3 regions of the Paenibacillus sp. FSL H3-0310 genome follow, and region 2 is predicted to be linked to each of the others. Evidence: riboswitches for the same ligand, from Rfam matches in the RefSeq annotation. Region 2 holds a riboswitch; each other region holds the start of a gene.
What was found. Region 2 has a riboswitch for cyclic di-GMP ahead of MHH63_RS24905 (NPCBM/NEW2 domain-containing protein). Riboswitches for the same ligand answer to the same signal wherever they lie in the genome.
Positions count from the first base shown of each region.

Region 1 (4,388 bases), on a different contig from region 2:
AGGTTCAAAGTACGGTGTGCAGTCGGAGGGACTTCATCACGGTCTGTTAGTAGTTCAATAACGGCAACATGGTTTAGAGCTACCGCATCTTTAATTGCAGCTGTGAATTCATCCGCATTCTCACATTTGTAGCCTTTAGCACCTAGAGATTCAGCGAATTTTACGGCGTCCATTGGTACTTCATATAGAGTTCCATCGATACGACCTGTGGTTTTCTCCATACCCTTAAGAGCCATATCTAGTTGCTTATTATTGACCACGATAAAGATGACAGGGATATCTTTGCAGACAGCGGTGTTAATCTCAGCGCCGAGCATCATGAAACAACCATCACCTGTAATGCAGAGGATAGTTTCTTCAGGAGCAGCAACTTTTGCACCAATAGCCATGCCGATCGAATTACCCATGCAAGCAAAATACGCATCAAAAACAAAGCTGCCCGGTTTCTTAACCTTGTACCATTTTGCAGCGTGGAATCCATGACTTCCATCATCAACGAAAATTGAATTATTATAAGGGATCAAATCACTTAAAGTGCTCATTACCGAAGCAAGGGAAAGATTCTTGAGGGTTGGAAGCTCTTCTGAATAATCCGCATCGGCCAAAGCCTCACGTTTGGTGATTGTGTTTGGGTCAATATGATTTAGGCAGTGCACCAAATTATCGCGCAGGTCCCCAGTGACCGGTATCGTTTTGGACAATAGTATTTTTCCGACAAAGGTTGGATCAATATCAAATTGAATTAAAGTTGCTGGATGATTCTCCCGTTTAAGATTACAGATGGTCATATCACTTAAACGTGATCCAAGCACTATAAATAAATCGCTTTTATTCAATAAATCGTCCCCGTGGGTCGAACCGCCAACGCCAATAGGACCATGATAGAGTGGGTGATCCCAGACTATAGCCCCTTTTCCACCTGGAGATGTTACTACAGGAATATTAAAAGTTTCTGCGAGTTGAACAAGCTCTTTATGTGCTCCGGAGCGGTTAATTCCTTTACCCGCAATAATCAAAGGATTCTTAGCAGCTTGAATAGCATCGATGACTCTATCGATATTAGCTTGACTAATTAGAGATTCTCTTTCTGGGATTACTATATTGCATTCTTCCAATACTTCAGTTTGTACATCAAAAGGAATACAAAGATGAACAGGACCCCGTTTGGTCAGGGCCACAGAAATCGCATGATTAAAAATAGTACCAAAGTGATCCCCACGTTCAACCAATTTACTGAACAAGGTGGCAGGTTTGAACATATCAGCTAAATCAGCCAGAAAAGAGGTGGAGTCCTGACATTGAGGAATTCCAAGCTCTGTAATGGATTGGTGGCCGGTAATAAATAGGACAGGTAGGTTGTTAGCTTTCGCATGTGCTGCTGCTGTAAGCAGGTTAGTTCCCCCAGGACCCGAAGTACCAAATGCTACGCCTAGGTTACCCGTTTTCAGCGCATACCCTGCTGCTTCGAATCCGGAGCTTGCTTCATGTCTGCCGGGAATAAATTCAATACCGTAATCCACCATCTTTAGAACTATTGGACAAATGGATTTGCCAATGATCCCAAAAGAATGGGTGACTCCAAGGTTACGTAGTGCTTCCGCCATGTAATCTGCGACTGTCTTCAAAAGAAACACCTCACAAGTTTTTTGATATATATTAGTTATTAATCTACCGAATAGATACGATAGATCAATATACTCAAAAAGTAAAAACCTGTGCTCTATAGTAAGCACAGGTTGGTGGCATAAGGCACCGCTAAGACTGAACAATAGTTCAGCCGTCCTGGTTCCTCTGCAACCTGGCAATCATGGCCTCAAACGAAAAAATGAGGCTGTAGATCCATGGTTTTGCGTCATCCTCTTTCGAGGATTTTGCCAATATTAATTTATAGTTGATAAGAATAATTTTCCTTTACAATATATTCCTCATTAATTTTTGTCAACATAATCCGCTAAAAAAACTCGAAATTTGACGAAAGTCTTGTCCAAGAGATGAAGTTTTGCCTCGCGAAAAAAACTGCCACCTAAGACTCAGCTTAGGTGGCAGTTGATAGTTTTGAACTAGAATTTAAAGATATGAATGGTTTTTTGCAGATTAAATACGGCCTGGGTCATTTTTTCCGTTTCTTCTGCAACAGACTGCAGGGCATTAATCTGTTCATTCATAGCCGCCGATACCTCTTCCGTGCCAGCAGCAGTTTCTTCGGTGATTGCTGAGATATTCTCAATTGCACTGGAAATTTTCAAGGCACTTTCTAGCATAAGATCACTCTCCGCAGAGAATGAAGAGATTTGCTCGGTAATGTACTGCACGCTTTGTACAATTTGTGCGAAAATATGGGCAGATTGAGTGATCATTTCATTCTGAACCTGCACAACCTCTTCATTGATGGCAATATTATCGATGGCTTGTTTAATATCTGACTCAATGCTGCGGACCAAGCCGAATACTTCTTTTGTGGATGCCGTAGATTCTTCAGCAAGCTTGCGAACCTCTTGAGCTACAACGGCAAAACCCCGACCATGCTCTCCGGCACGAGCAGCTTCGATGGAGGCATTCAGTGACAGCAGGTTGGTCTGCTCAGCGATCTCTGTGATGGTCTTGGTGATCATCGTAATCCCGCGGGCATTTTGTGAGAGAGCTTCAATAGTATCAGCCACTTTTTGTGTAGCCTCTATGTTTTTACGCATGCCTTCAGCCTGTGTATCTACGGATTGGCGCCCTTGCTCGACAAGTTCTAAGGTATGTATTGAACGTCTGTTCATTTCTTTGGTGGAGTTCGTATAATTGGATACTTTAGTTTCAATGTCTTTAATGGATTCTGTCATATCAGCGATATCCGTAGATATTTCATTTGCACCAAGAGCGAGCTCAGTAGAAGAAGAGGCTACTTGTGCCATGACAATTTTCAGGTTCTGGTTCTTATCTTCGATTCCGCGGCTTGCATCCATAACTTGACGGGTGATCTGCGATGCATCGGTCAAAATCTTCTTGAGCTTATCAATCATTGTGTTAAAGGAGCGGCTTACGTCACCCATTGAACCATTTTCGTCCGCTCTGCTAGTGAAATCACCCTTCGAAATACTGTGAGATACATTAGCAATATCATCAAAAGATGATGTAAGCGTTCTCTCCACGAAGCGAGCAACAGGTAAAGTCAGACCTGCAAGAACAACTACTAGTATAATTCCTACGAGAAATTGACCTAGAATCATTAACGTAACTAAGACAGGAATAGCAAACAGTGCGGCAACGAGGTAACATCCGGCAACAATTCTTTGTTTTAACGGAAGTTTGTGCATCCAGCTCATTGGTAAAATGTCCCCCTTATTAAATTTTATGTAATGGTGTTATTATAGGGGATTTATAGGTCATTGGTCTATAGAGAAGTGTCATAAATCTTCTTTAAGTAGTAGATATTTAGAATTCATGTCAAAATTCCTCATATATTGTGGAAATTGTTTTAATAGCAGACTTTACCATCCTTACTAGTTCGATAGGAGCTAAAACAATAACTGAAGGAGAGAAAGAGAGTACGATACGACAGGCAGATTCTATAGCATTAAACTCGGCCTCCACGTTCATCCACCCAGTATTAGCAGAGGGTTCTACTAAAGTTATAGTTACATATCTTTCACGTTGTAATTCTTTAAGAATAGACTCATTCACCTTTAAGTTCACTACATATTTTGGCAGTGCTGCTTTAAAAGCTAAAGTCGATTGTTCCCAGTAGCTTTTTAAATCAAAAGCCTCAGGTCTGACAAATGATTCATAAGTTGCGTCAGCTTGTATTAATCTCGACACGCGAAAAGTCCGCATTTCACCCTCGGTTCGTGCCACTACATACCAAACTCCACGTTTTGCGACTAACCCGAGAGGTTCAATGAAACGCTCCTTCATCTCGTCATTCCGTGGGTAAGTGATCTTTACTTTACGGTCTTCCCAAACAGCTTCCTGCAGGACAGATAGGAACGGATATGTCTCGTCGGAAGGGTGCCAGCTGGCACCATCTATATGAATGCGCTGGCTCAGGTAACTGGCTGGATTATTCGGCCTGGATGGGGAAGCAGCCTCCAGCTTAAGCACGGCAGAAGAGAAGTCGTTTTGTATACCCAGATCTTTTAAGATTGAGGAGTCTGCGGACAGCAGCAGAGTAGCAATTTCTGAGGGCTTCATACCCGTTAAGGAGGTCCGGTATCCTTCTGTGAGCATCCAACCCCCTTCGCGTCCCCGTTCGGCAAGAATCGGTATTCCCGCTGTACATAAGGCTTCCATATCTCTAAACACAGTTCGTTCAGACACTTCTAAGGTCTGGGCTAGCTCACGGGACGTCATCTTTCCACGATTTTGCAGCAAAAGTAAGATGGATAACAAACGATCGGCTCTCA
Region 1 is NZ_JBBODC010000001.1:1,524,348-1,528,735, forward strand. Features, by position in the region: gene MHH63_RS06790 (thiamine pyrophosphate-binding protein) at 1-1,634, opposite strand, end outside; cyclic di-GMP riboswitch class I at 1,790-1,886, opposite strand; gene MHH63_RS06795 (methyl-accepting chemotaxis protein) at 2,061-3,311, opposite strand; gene MHH63_RS06800 (helix-turn-helix transcriptional regulator) at 3,433-4,388, opposite strand, start outside.
Region 1: it holds a riboswitch for cyclic di-GMP, as region 2 does, so the genes downstream of both, MHH63_RS06790 (thiamine pyrophosphate-binding protein) here and MHH63_RS24905 (NPCBM/NEW2 domain-containing protein) in region 2, are expected to answer to the same signal.

Region 2 (4,388 bases):
AGAATATAACAGGATGATGATTTATTATCAGTATGTTGGCATACAAAACTATGGAATGTGGATCATACCTACATTATCTATTCGGGGATTATGGCGATCTGGAAGTGATCCATCCCTCCAATATAAGAGTGCTGTCTGCGGTGGCTATGAATGATACTGTATTATTTGAGATTAAACATGAGCCTTTTAAGCAGATGGTTGCCGATTACCCGTTGATTAAGGATCAATTGATGCTGCTGCAAATGGAGCGTTTATTTTTATCGAATCGGTTATTATATGAAATGAAATTTCATGATGCGAGAGCGCGTGATATGATCGGAACGTTAAGGGAGACGGCTACCCTTGTGCTTAAAGATCTGCAAGAACAAAAGATTATTGAGATTCAACATCAGCAGATCACCGTGTTAGACCCGGCGTATTTACTGGAGTATACGGATTTCGATTGAGAAGAGCCGTTCCGGGATCTTTTTCAGAGAATCGATTATTAAAGGGGTTATGAATGTGGCTTGTAATCATTGTGTAGTAAGAGAGCTGAATTTTCAAATCAAGGCTCATGGTGAGCTTAATCTTAGGGTTTTACCTGAGGTTATTCATCACTTGAGTAGAAGTAATACGATACATAAGGTGGAAGAAAATGTGATTACAATTAAGGAGGCTGGGGTGCGGGATTTTCTGGATTTCTGTAATGACCATATGGAGTCGGAGCAGGTTGAATTCCGTATAGATGACCAAACATGGAGACCTCTATCCGAATTACCCACTGTACTTGATATGGAGTGGATTGATGAGGTTATCACTAAGGGTCTTGTTACTTGCTACTTCCAACCGATTGTGAACGTAAGGGAAGAGATTTTTGCATACGAGCTCCTATCCAGATTTAAAAAAGAAGACGGATCTCTTATCTATCCTAATGAGATTTTTGCGGCGGCACGGAATCGTGGGCGTTTATATGCTTTAGACCGGTTATGTAGAATGACGGCTGTAAAATATGCTGCACCCTTAAATAAAAAAACGTTTATTAATTTTATCCCAACGTCGATCTACGCTCCAGAGTTCTGCTTAAGATCAACCGTTGAACTGGCCAATCAATTAGGCGTCGATCCTTCTCTTTTTGTCTTTGAAGTTGTTGAGACGGAGAAAGTGGATGATCTCGCTCATTTGAAAGCTATTTTGACATATTACAAGGATCGGGGATTTGAATACGCTTTAGATGATGTTGGTGAGGGCTTCAGCACGATCGAGATGTTATTGGAGCTTAAACCCCATTACATGAAGCTGGATATGAAATATGTTCAGGGTGTGTCCAGCGATCTGAACAAACAGAAAATAGCAAAGCAATTTTTAGAAAAAGCTTTAGAAATCCAATCCGTTCCTTTAGCAGAAGGTGTGGAGTTTAGAGAGGACTTTGAATGGCTTAAGCAGAGTGGTTATCAGTTGTTTCAGGGCTATTTATTTGGAAAGCCTGATCCTATTCCCAAACAGTAATCCTAATGAGTATATATCCGTCCAGAGGATGAGATGAATTTCAGGTCAGAGTCTGAGTACAGCCAACCCCCGGGGTTGTATAATTTAGGTAATTTGAAAAGGGGGACGGGATAAATATGAAATGGCATCAATTTGTAACGCGCTGGGCGGATTCTAGGGGCTTTGATGGACGAGAGATTGATTATCAATGGCCTTCTCCCTCATTTCCGGTCATCAGTATTCGCAGTAATCTAGGGCGATACTCAGGTCAAGCGTATGGCCGTGGAGGTAAACCCCGTGTGAAGACAGCCGTTGGATTAATCGCTATTGGAGATGTAGCTGTTGGCTTGATTTCCATAGGTGCGATAAGCGTGGGCGTATTATCCTTAGGAGCAATATCACTGGGAATGTGGTTAGCGATCGGAGCAATAGCACTTAGCTGGCTTGGCTTCGCAGTGGGAGCGATTGCGATTGCAGGCGTGGCTGTAGGAGCGATCGCAATCGCGGAAAAAGCGTTGGGGGCCATCGCCATAGGGGATACGGCGTTTGGTGCGATAGCGATAGGCAGGATCGCTGGGGGTGCCATAGCTATCGGACAATGGGCATATGGTGTAATCGCAGTTGGCGAACATGGTTTCGGATTAATTCCCGTCACGGGCGATGTGTGGAATTGGTTCCGGGGTTTGTTTGGATCGGAGAGTTAAGTAGACCTACAGTCCTAAAGGATGTCCTTCTCTTCCGGGATAGTCGATAAATAATATCTATCACATAAGAAAAACTAATTGCAATTACCTATACTCATTTCATACCAATTAATCATGCGATCAGATCTAGGCTTATGTTACTCTTTGAATGTATTCGAAACTTCATAGGCAAACCTATGGAAATGTAGGGACGCAAAGCTATAGGGACTAAGGTTATCATAACTATTGTCAGCCAGCTGCCAAAGAGTGCGTAACGCTTTTTGTTAAAATATAAGAAAGTATAAGTTATAAAACTATACTTAATATCTTATATTTCTCGCTTAAACGCTTACCGTCCTTATAAGGACGCCGAAGGCGTTTATGCTTGTTAAGGTTTAATAAAAATTAAGTCTTAATTTTTAGGCGACTTTATACGCAATCAAGCTACTCTTTTGGGGTAGTTTTTTTTGTGCCCATTTTTGGGCACTGGAGAGATTCATATGACATCTGGGGGTAAGAAGAGATGAAGAAAATGATTGCGATCGCTACATCGGCGGCCATGTTGGCCAGTTTTTCGAGTGAGGCAGGTTATGCTTTAGCAAGTGAGGCAAGCAAGGTAAATGTAACAAAAACAGTGGCGCAAAGTAAGGTTAACTTATTAAGCAACGCCTCGGTTATTCCGTTTGAGCTGTACGGCAAGGATGCTCTAAATGCCTATAATGAGGTTTTTAGAATGAATCCAGCAAATATTAAATCCATCACAAATAACGGTGGCAACTACTCAGGCTCGCCTATAGCTAAGGCTATGGATGGGGATATGAGCACGCATTGGGAGACTGGCAAACCGAATAGTTCAACGTTTACGAATGAGGTTGTGTTTGTTTTCAATGAGTCCACTGAATTAAATAGAATGGTATACGCGGCTAGGCAATCCGGTGCGAAAGGTAAAGGTTTTGCTCAAGAATTTGATATCTACGGCTCCACTACCGATGCGGGTGATTTTACGCTCGTGTCTTCTGGAGAATATACAGGCTCAACCGGTGATGTAGTGGAGATTCAGTTCGCACCTACGGCTTTTAAGAGACTTAAATTTGTCTTCAAAAAAGCGAACCAAGATTGGGCGAGTGCGGCTGAGTTTTCTTTTTATAAAGAGGATAGTGTCTCTGCTAAAATGAAAAAATTATTTACAGATGATACCTTGAGCCAAGTTAGTGCTGCCTTTAATACGACAGAGAAATTAACAGCTTTAGAGAATGAAGTGCAGGCACATCCACTGTATGCGCAGTTTAAAGAAGAGATAGAGAATGCAAAGATCCTTTTGAAGAACCATCAGGTAGAGGCAACGGCAGCCAAGGTTTCGAAGCTAAAAGGGTATGGAACAGCCTATGAAAATGCCTATAGCCAAGCTTATAGAATGCCGAATGCAAACGTATCAAAAGTAACGGTGAACGGTGGAAGCTACCCAGGTACGAAGCCTGAATATATGCTGGATGACCAGCCCACTACGCATTGGGAAACGAACAAAAACAATGATGCAAGCTTCACGAATGAAGTCGTGTTTGAACTAGCGCAAGCGGAAGTGCTGGACAGAGTGGCTTTTTTGGCTAGAGATAACCGCAAAGGATTCCCAGAGGCTTTTGAAATCTATGCATCAGAGACGAGTAAAGGAGAGACCTTCCAACTTGTATCTAGCGGAACCGCGATTAGTACCAATGACTTTCTGGAATTTAAATTCGAACCGACGAAGTTTAAAAGATTAAAATTTAAGTTCACAAAAGCTAATATCAACAGACCTTTTGCGGCTGAATTTAGATTTTATACAGAAGATAAAGTAAGCGAAGCTGTAAATGGTATTTTCACAGATGGAACGATGAGTGCGGTTGTGCCTGCTTATAATAGCGTCGAAGCAATCAACGAATTAGAAGAAGCGGCAAAAGTACATCCGCTCTATCCAATCCTGAAAGATTCTTTGGATTTAGCTAAGAGGCTAGTGAATGGTGAAGTTCAAACCGAAGGCACCATCATTGAGGCGGAACAACGTGGAGATATGAAAAAGCATGCGCAGGAAAACCTGAGAATTGGTTTTGGTACGAACAACCAGCCTACAGGTCTCGTTGCAATGCCTGGAGATACGATCAACGTTTATGTGGATGCAGCTTCTAACGATAAGCTACCTTCTTTAGTCTTTTCTCAACAAGAGGCCGCTTGGAATGTTTGGGCTAGAGGTGTGCAATTGCGTCC
Region 2 is NZ_JBBODC010000002.1:1,220,432-1,224,819, forward strand. Features, by position in the region: gene MHH63_RS24890 (Crp/Fnr family transcriptional regulator) at 51-446, shown strand; gene MHH63_RS24895 (EAL domain-containing protein) at 637-1,485, shown strand; gene MHH63_RS24900 (hypothetical protein) at 1,602-2,168, shown strand; cyclic di-GMP riboswitch class I at 2,326-2,412, shown strand; gene MHH63_RS24905 (NPCBM/NEW2 domain-containing protein) at 2,671-4,388, shown strand, end outside.

Region 3 (4,388 bases), 590 kb from region 2:
CACCGTCATGTGCAGCAGCACGTACGATTTCATCTAACATCGGCACAAGAGCATCATTGCCTTCAAGACTGAAACGCTTCTGACCTACAAAAGTCTTGTGGAGGAAGGTTTCAAATTGCTCTACCTGAATCAGGCGGTTCAGGAGCTCTTTGCGTTCTGTATTATTTAGGGGTGCTGGTGAGCTGGTGGATTCTGCCTGTCTATTTAGCCATTGCAGTTCTTTTTCTTCATGCACATGCCCGAATTCATAGGCGATAGTCTTGGTGTATGCCTGACGCATACGTTGCACGGCATCCCATCCGGTATGCACATCATTCGGCGCATTTTCCCATATAAGCGTGGCAGGCAGTGCGATCAGGTCTTCGCGGGTCAGCCCATAGGTTTCAAGCTCAAGATATTTTGCCATGGGATTCTGATCGCGTACCAGCGGATCAATTTCAGCGGCCATATGGCCATATATACGAATATTGGCGATTAGCTTGGAAGCTCTTACTGCTTTTCTAAGCCATTCGGTGTCTCCCGAGATGCGCGGCTGAGGAGCCGGTTCGCTATCCGGAGTTAGGGGAGGAGGTCCCGAATTTGTAAAAAGCTCGCGATAATTATTTTCTACGGTGGAGGGATCTTTCACAAACTGTTCATATCTTTCTTGAATGTAGCCTAAATTGGGTCCGTAATACTTACTCCAAATGGATTCGTTATAGGGCTCTTTGGCTGCCATGAATACATCCTCCTTAACGGATGAACTCCATACGTGACATTTTGTGTCAACGCTTACTGGAGCTGTGATGATTGCGGTTTCATTTCTCATCTTATTGTGCTACTTTCGGCCACTGTAATCAATTCATTCTTTCGTCCAATACGTTCGCAAAATGGTATGGGTTAGCTTGTTCTAATGAAAAGAAGGGTGTTTCTTCTCATTACCCATTCTAAAGGCCTATTAAAATGATTCTATTATCCTTATTTTTAACTATTAGGTCAGTAAATATTTATTTTGCTAGTACAATTTATTTTATGTAACGGACGAGTATCGTGATAATCGGACAAGATCTTTGAAAAAAAATCTTTTATTTTTCGTTTTTAAAATAGAAAGTAACCAGGAATCGACACACTTTTCCGCTTTCTTTTTGTATAATGTTATTGCAGATAGTAATTTTATAGTTTTTTAAGTAGATCCTTTCGTGAAAAGGGTCCAGTAAAAGGTAAACTTGCCGAAAGGCAGGGGCACAAAGTCGCGGGTCTAAGGTAGAGATACTATGACAGCCGGATTGCCTGGGGACGTAAAATCTTAGGGGGAGATTTTTTGGAAAAGTCCAACCAGGGTAGCAACAGAGAACAGCAGTTTATTGATCTGGATCAAGAGTGGGTACATTTATTATTAGCAGCTAAGAAGGCTGGCATTAAGGCAGATGAAATCCGCCAGTTCTTTCATGAGAAAACTGTGCAGATCGTGCAGTAATACATTAGAGGGGTTACATATCGAAAAAGGGCACAGCGGTTCTTCGCTGTGTCCTTTTTCGATATGATTTAGTAGAAGAGAGGATCGTACCAGATTAGTAGGAAGTATTAATCCTTTTGATCGAGCTTCCATTTCTGATAGTCCAGAAATTCTTTGAATTCGCGTTTGCTAATGCCTGAGTCCATAGCTTCCTGCACCAATCGGAACCATTCCGAATCTAAATGTGATTCCTCTGCATCATTGGGTTCTCCATAGAGTAGGGCATGAATGGATACCTGAAGCGCGTCAGCGATTTTTTCGATAAACTGGATGGATGGATTGGATTGGATGTTTCTCTCCACGTTGCTAAGATACGACTTAGCCACATCTGCTCTGTCCGCAAGCTCAGATAGGGAGAAACCCTTGTCTAGGCGGAGCTGCTGGATACGTTGGCCCATATTCTGTGGCACTATGCTGACGCCCCTCCGTAATTTTTGTTATTAGTATAGCAAATATCAATAAATCGGACAAAGTTTATTGTAAAGAGAAGAGCAGCAATCTGCTTATCCGTGGCCGGATTCAGGATCTGCTGCTCTTCGAGTATTTTATTAAATTACTTTATTGATCTTAGTAGTCTTTTTTCGCACCTTGTTTAGCTACGAAATCCCAAGTCAGTGTTAAGCTATCGCCTTGGAAAATATTTTGATCTTGGTTATTTTCCACAAATTCGAATTGGACGGAGAAGCTGTCGTTGGTACCGGCTTTAATACCGGATGCTTCGGTAAAGAGTTGATCCCAACCTGTATTTTTTACGAGATCCGGATGCTGACTTTTTAAAGCAGCAAGTGTAGTCTCATAAACTACATTTTCAGGAGAGACGATAGGTACTCCTTTATCATTATTTCTAAGGAATTTAACTTTAATGAACTCGGCTAAATCCAGGTAGTTATCTCCTTTAGCATCCGTGATTTGAGTCGATGTATTCAGAATAATAGATCCGATATCGAGCGAACCATCGTTTTTCAATTTGAAGGATTTAGTTACCGTATCACCTGGTTTCAGGTTAGGAATATTAACGATGACAGAAGGGTCGGAGTTCAGATCGAGCGTGCCCGCTGCGAATGTAGCTGTGCTTTGCGCAGTGTCGCTAAAGTATGCGAAGGTTCCTCCGCCGATTAATGATAAACCCAGTGCTGCAGATGCTACGCCAAGACCCAATGTTTTCTTGATACCCATAATAAAATTCCTCCTCAAATTTGTGTTTGAATTTTTTATAAAATTTATATATTGTATCTTCCGGTTCGTAAGCGGAAGTGGACAATCAACTTAGGGCTGTGTTTCTGTTGGGGGCGGTGAGGCTGGCAGTAGGGCAGCATTTTTCTTTTCTAATGCAGCTACAGCCTTCCAAGAGGTATACAGAGCATAGAGCAGAAGCATCAAGCCAGGCACGATCATGAGGACTACACTTCCAGCTTTGGAAACCGCGAAATTCATAGCGTAACCGACATAGGGTACAGTGACCCCGGTATACTGAGCTACAACATTCACAGAACTGGTAGGGTTCATGTCGGGCGCGTCGTTGTTATCGCCTTTAGTGCGATAAACAGCTTCACCAGTAGCGTTATTGACGGTCGCTTCTACAATCCGGTGAGTAATGAGCAGATTATCTTCATTCCTAAAGGTGATGACATCGCCTGGTTTGAAACGATTCATATCCCCTCCGGGTTTTAATGCGACAATTGAGCCTGTCTGAATTCCTGGTTCCATCGATCCTGAGAGTACGGTTTTGATCTCATATCCGAAGAAAGCAGGTTCACCGCCGGAGGCCTTGGATAACACTACGGCTGCCACCAGCAGAATAAAGATCACAAGCATTAAGCTCGATAGGGTATTATTGATAATTTTTTTAATTCGCATCTTATTCTCCACCTTTCTCAGGTTGAGGGTCCGAAGGAGCTTGGGTTGCTACCGGCGGGGTAGTCGTACTGTCTTCCGCCTTTGGCGTCTCTTGTGGAGCCTCTTGCTGAGGGACATCTTTTGGAATTGTGAGCTCTTCGTCAATTTCCGGCTTAACCGGGTCAGTGGCTGGGGCTTCAGGTTGTTCTTTATTTGGGGCTTCCAGAGCAGTTTCGCCTGATGTTGGAGGGGTTGCCTCAGCTTTCGCTTTATCCTCGGCTTCTTGTTGCCTTTTCTCCTCAGCCAAACGTTCTTCTTCTTTTTTCGCTTCTTCTTCTTTCTTTGCTTGCTCTTCTTCTAGCCGAGCTTTTTCAAGCTCTTCTAGTTTTTGCTCGCGAGTCTGACTGATCAATTGGAGTTTATCTTGAAGGGTAGTGATACCTGAGGTTGCCGATTCTTTATGGTTAGTCAATTCGGTATTTAGAGCTTCATAAGATGAGGTGAGGTCGCTAGAGATCACGCCGTCTGGTTGAGTGAAGGTAATCAGGAATGGCAGTGGCTGTGGGAACTCTCCTTCGCGTAATTCAAGTTGTCCATAAACATCACTGGTAACTACCGAAGCGAATGGAAGACCAACATCGTGTATGGAGGTTAGGTAACTAATAACTCCATTTAAGGAAGCATTCAAGGATTCTGAGATCACACCGCTTTGATTCAGGCTGCTTTGTAAATCTCTGAAAAATTGCTCGTCCTTGATTTCTAGACAGTTGGAATCTAGAGAAGTCATATATCCTCCTATCTGGAAGAGTAAGGCTGCTGCTGCACTTAGCTCATTGTGGATTTGATTCCAAATTTGGCTGTTAGCCGCCAGTTGCTCGTTAACGCTATCTATTTGGGATTGAAGCGCCGCTATTTGCGAAGAAATCTCTTCTGCAGCGACATCAAGCTCTTCCAGCGACATCCCTTCTATTCCCGAAACGTCCGAGTAGTTAGCTGATGAGGAAAAGGGCTGTAGTGATTCTTTTAAAGTGAGCGCTCGATTAACATGCTCTTTGAA
Region 3 is NZ_JBBODC010000002.1:630,748-635,135, reverse strand. Features, by position in the region: gene MHH63_RS22270 (2-oxoglutarate dehydrogenase E1 component) at 1-718, opposite strand, end outside; cyclic di-GMP riboswitch class I at 1,189-1,273, shown strand; gene MHH63_RS22265 (anti-repressor SinI family protein) at 1,301-1,456, shown strand; gene MHH63_RS22260 (helix-turn-helix domain-containing protein) at 1,564-1,893, opposite strand; gene MHH63_RS22255 (TasA family protein) at 2,063-2,671, opposite strand; gene sipW (signal peptidase I SipW) at 2,762-3,352, opposite strand; gene MHH63_RS22245 (hypothetical protein) at 3,354-4,388, opposite strand, start outside.
Region 3: it holds a riboswitch for cyclic di-GMP, as region 2 does, so the genes downstream of both, MHH63_RS22265 (anti-repressor SinI family protein) here and MHH63_RS24905 (NPCBM/NEW2 domain-containing protein) in region 2, are expected to answer to the same signal.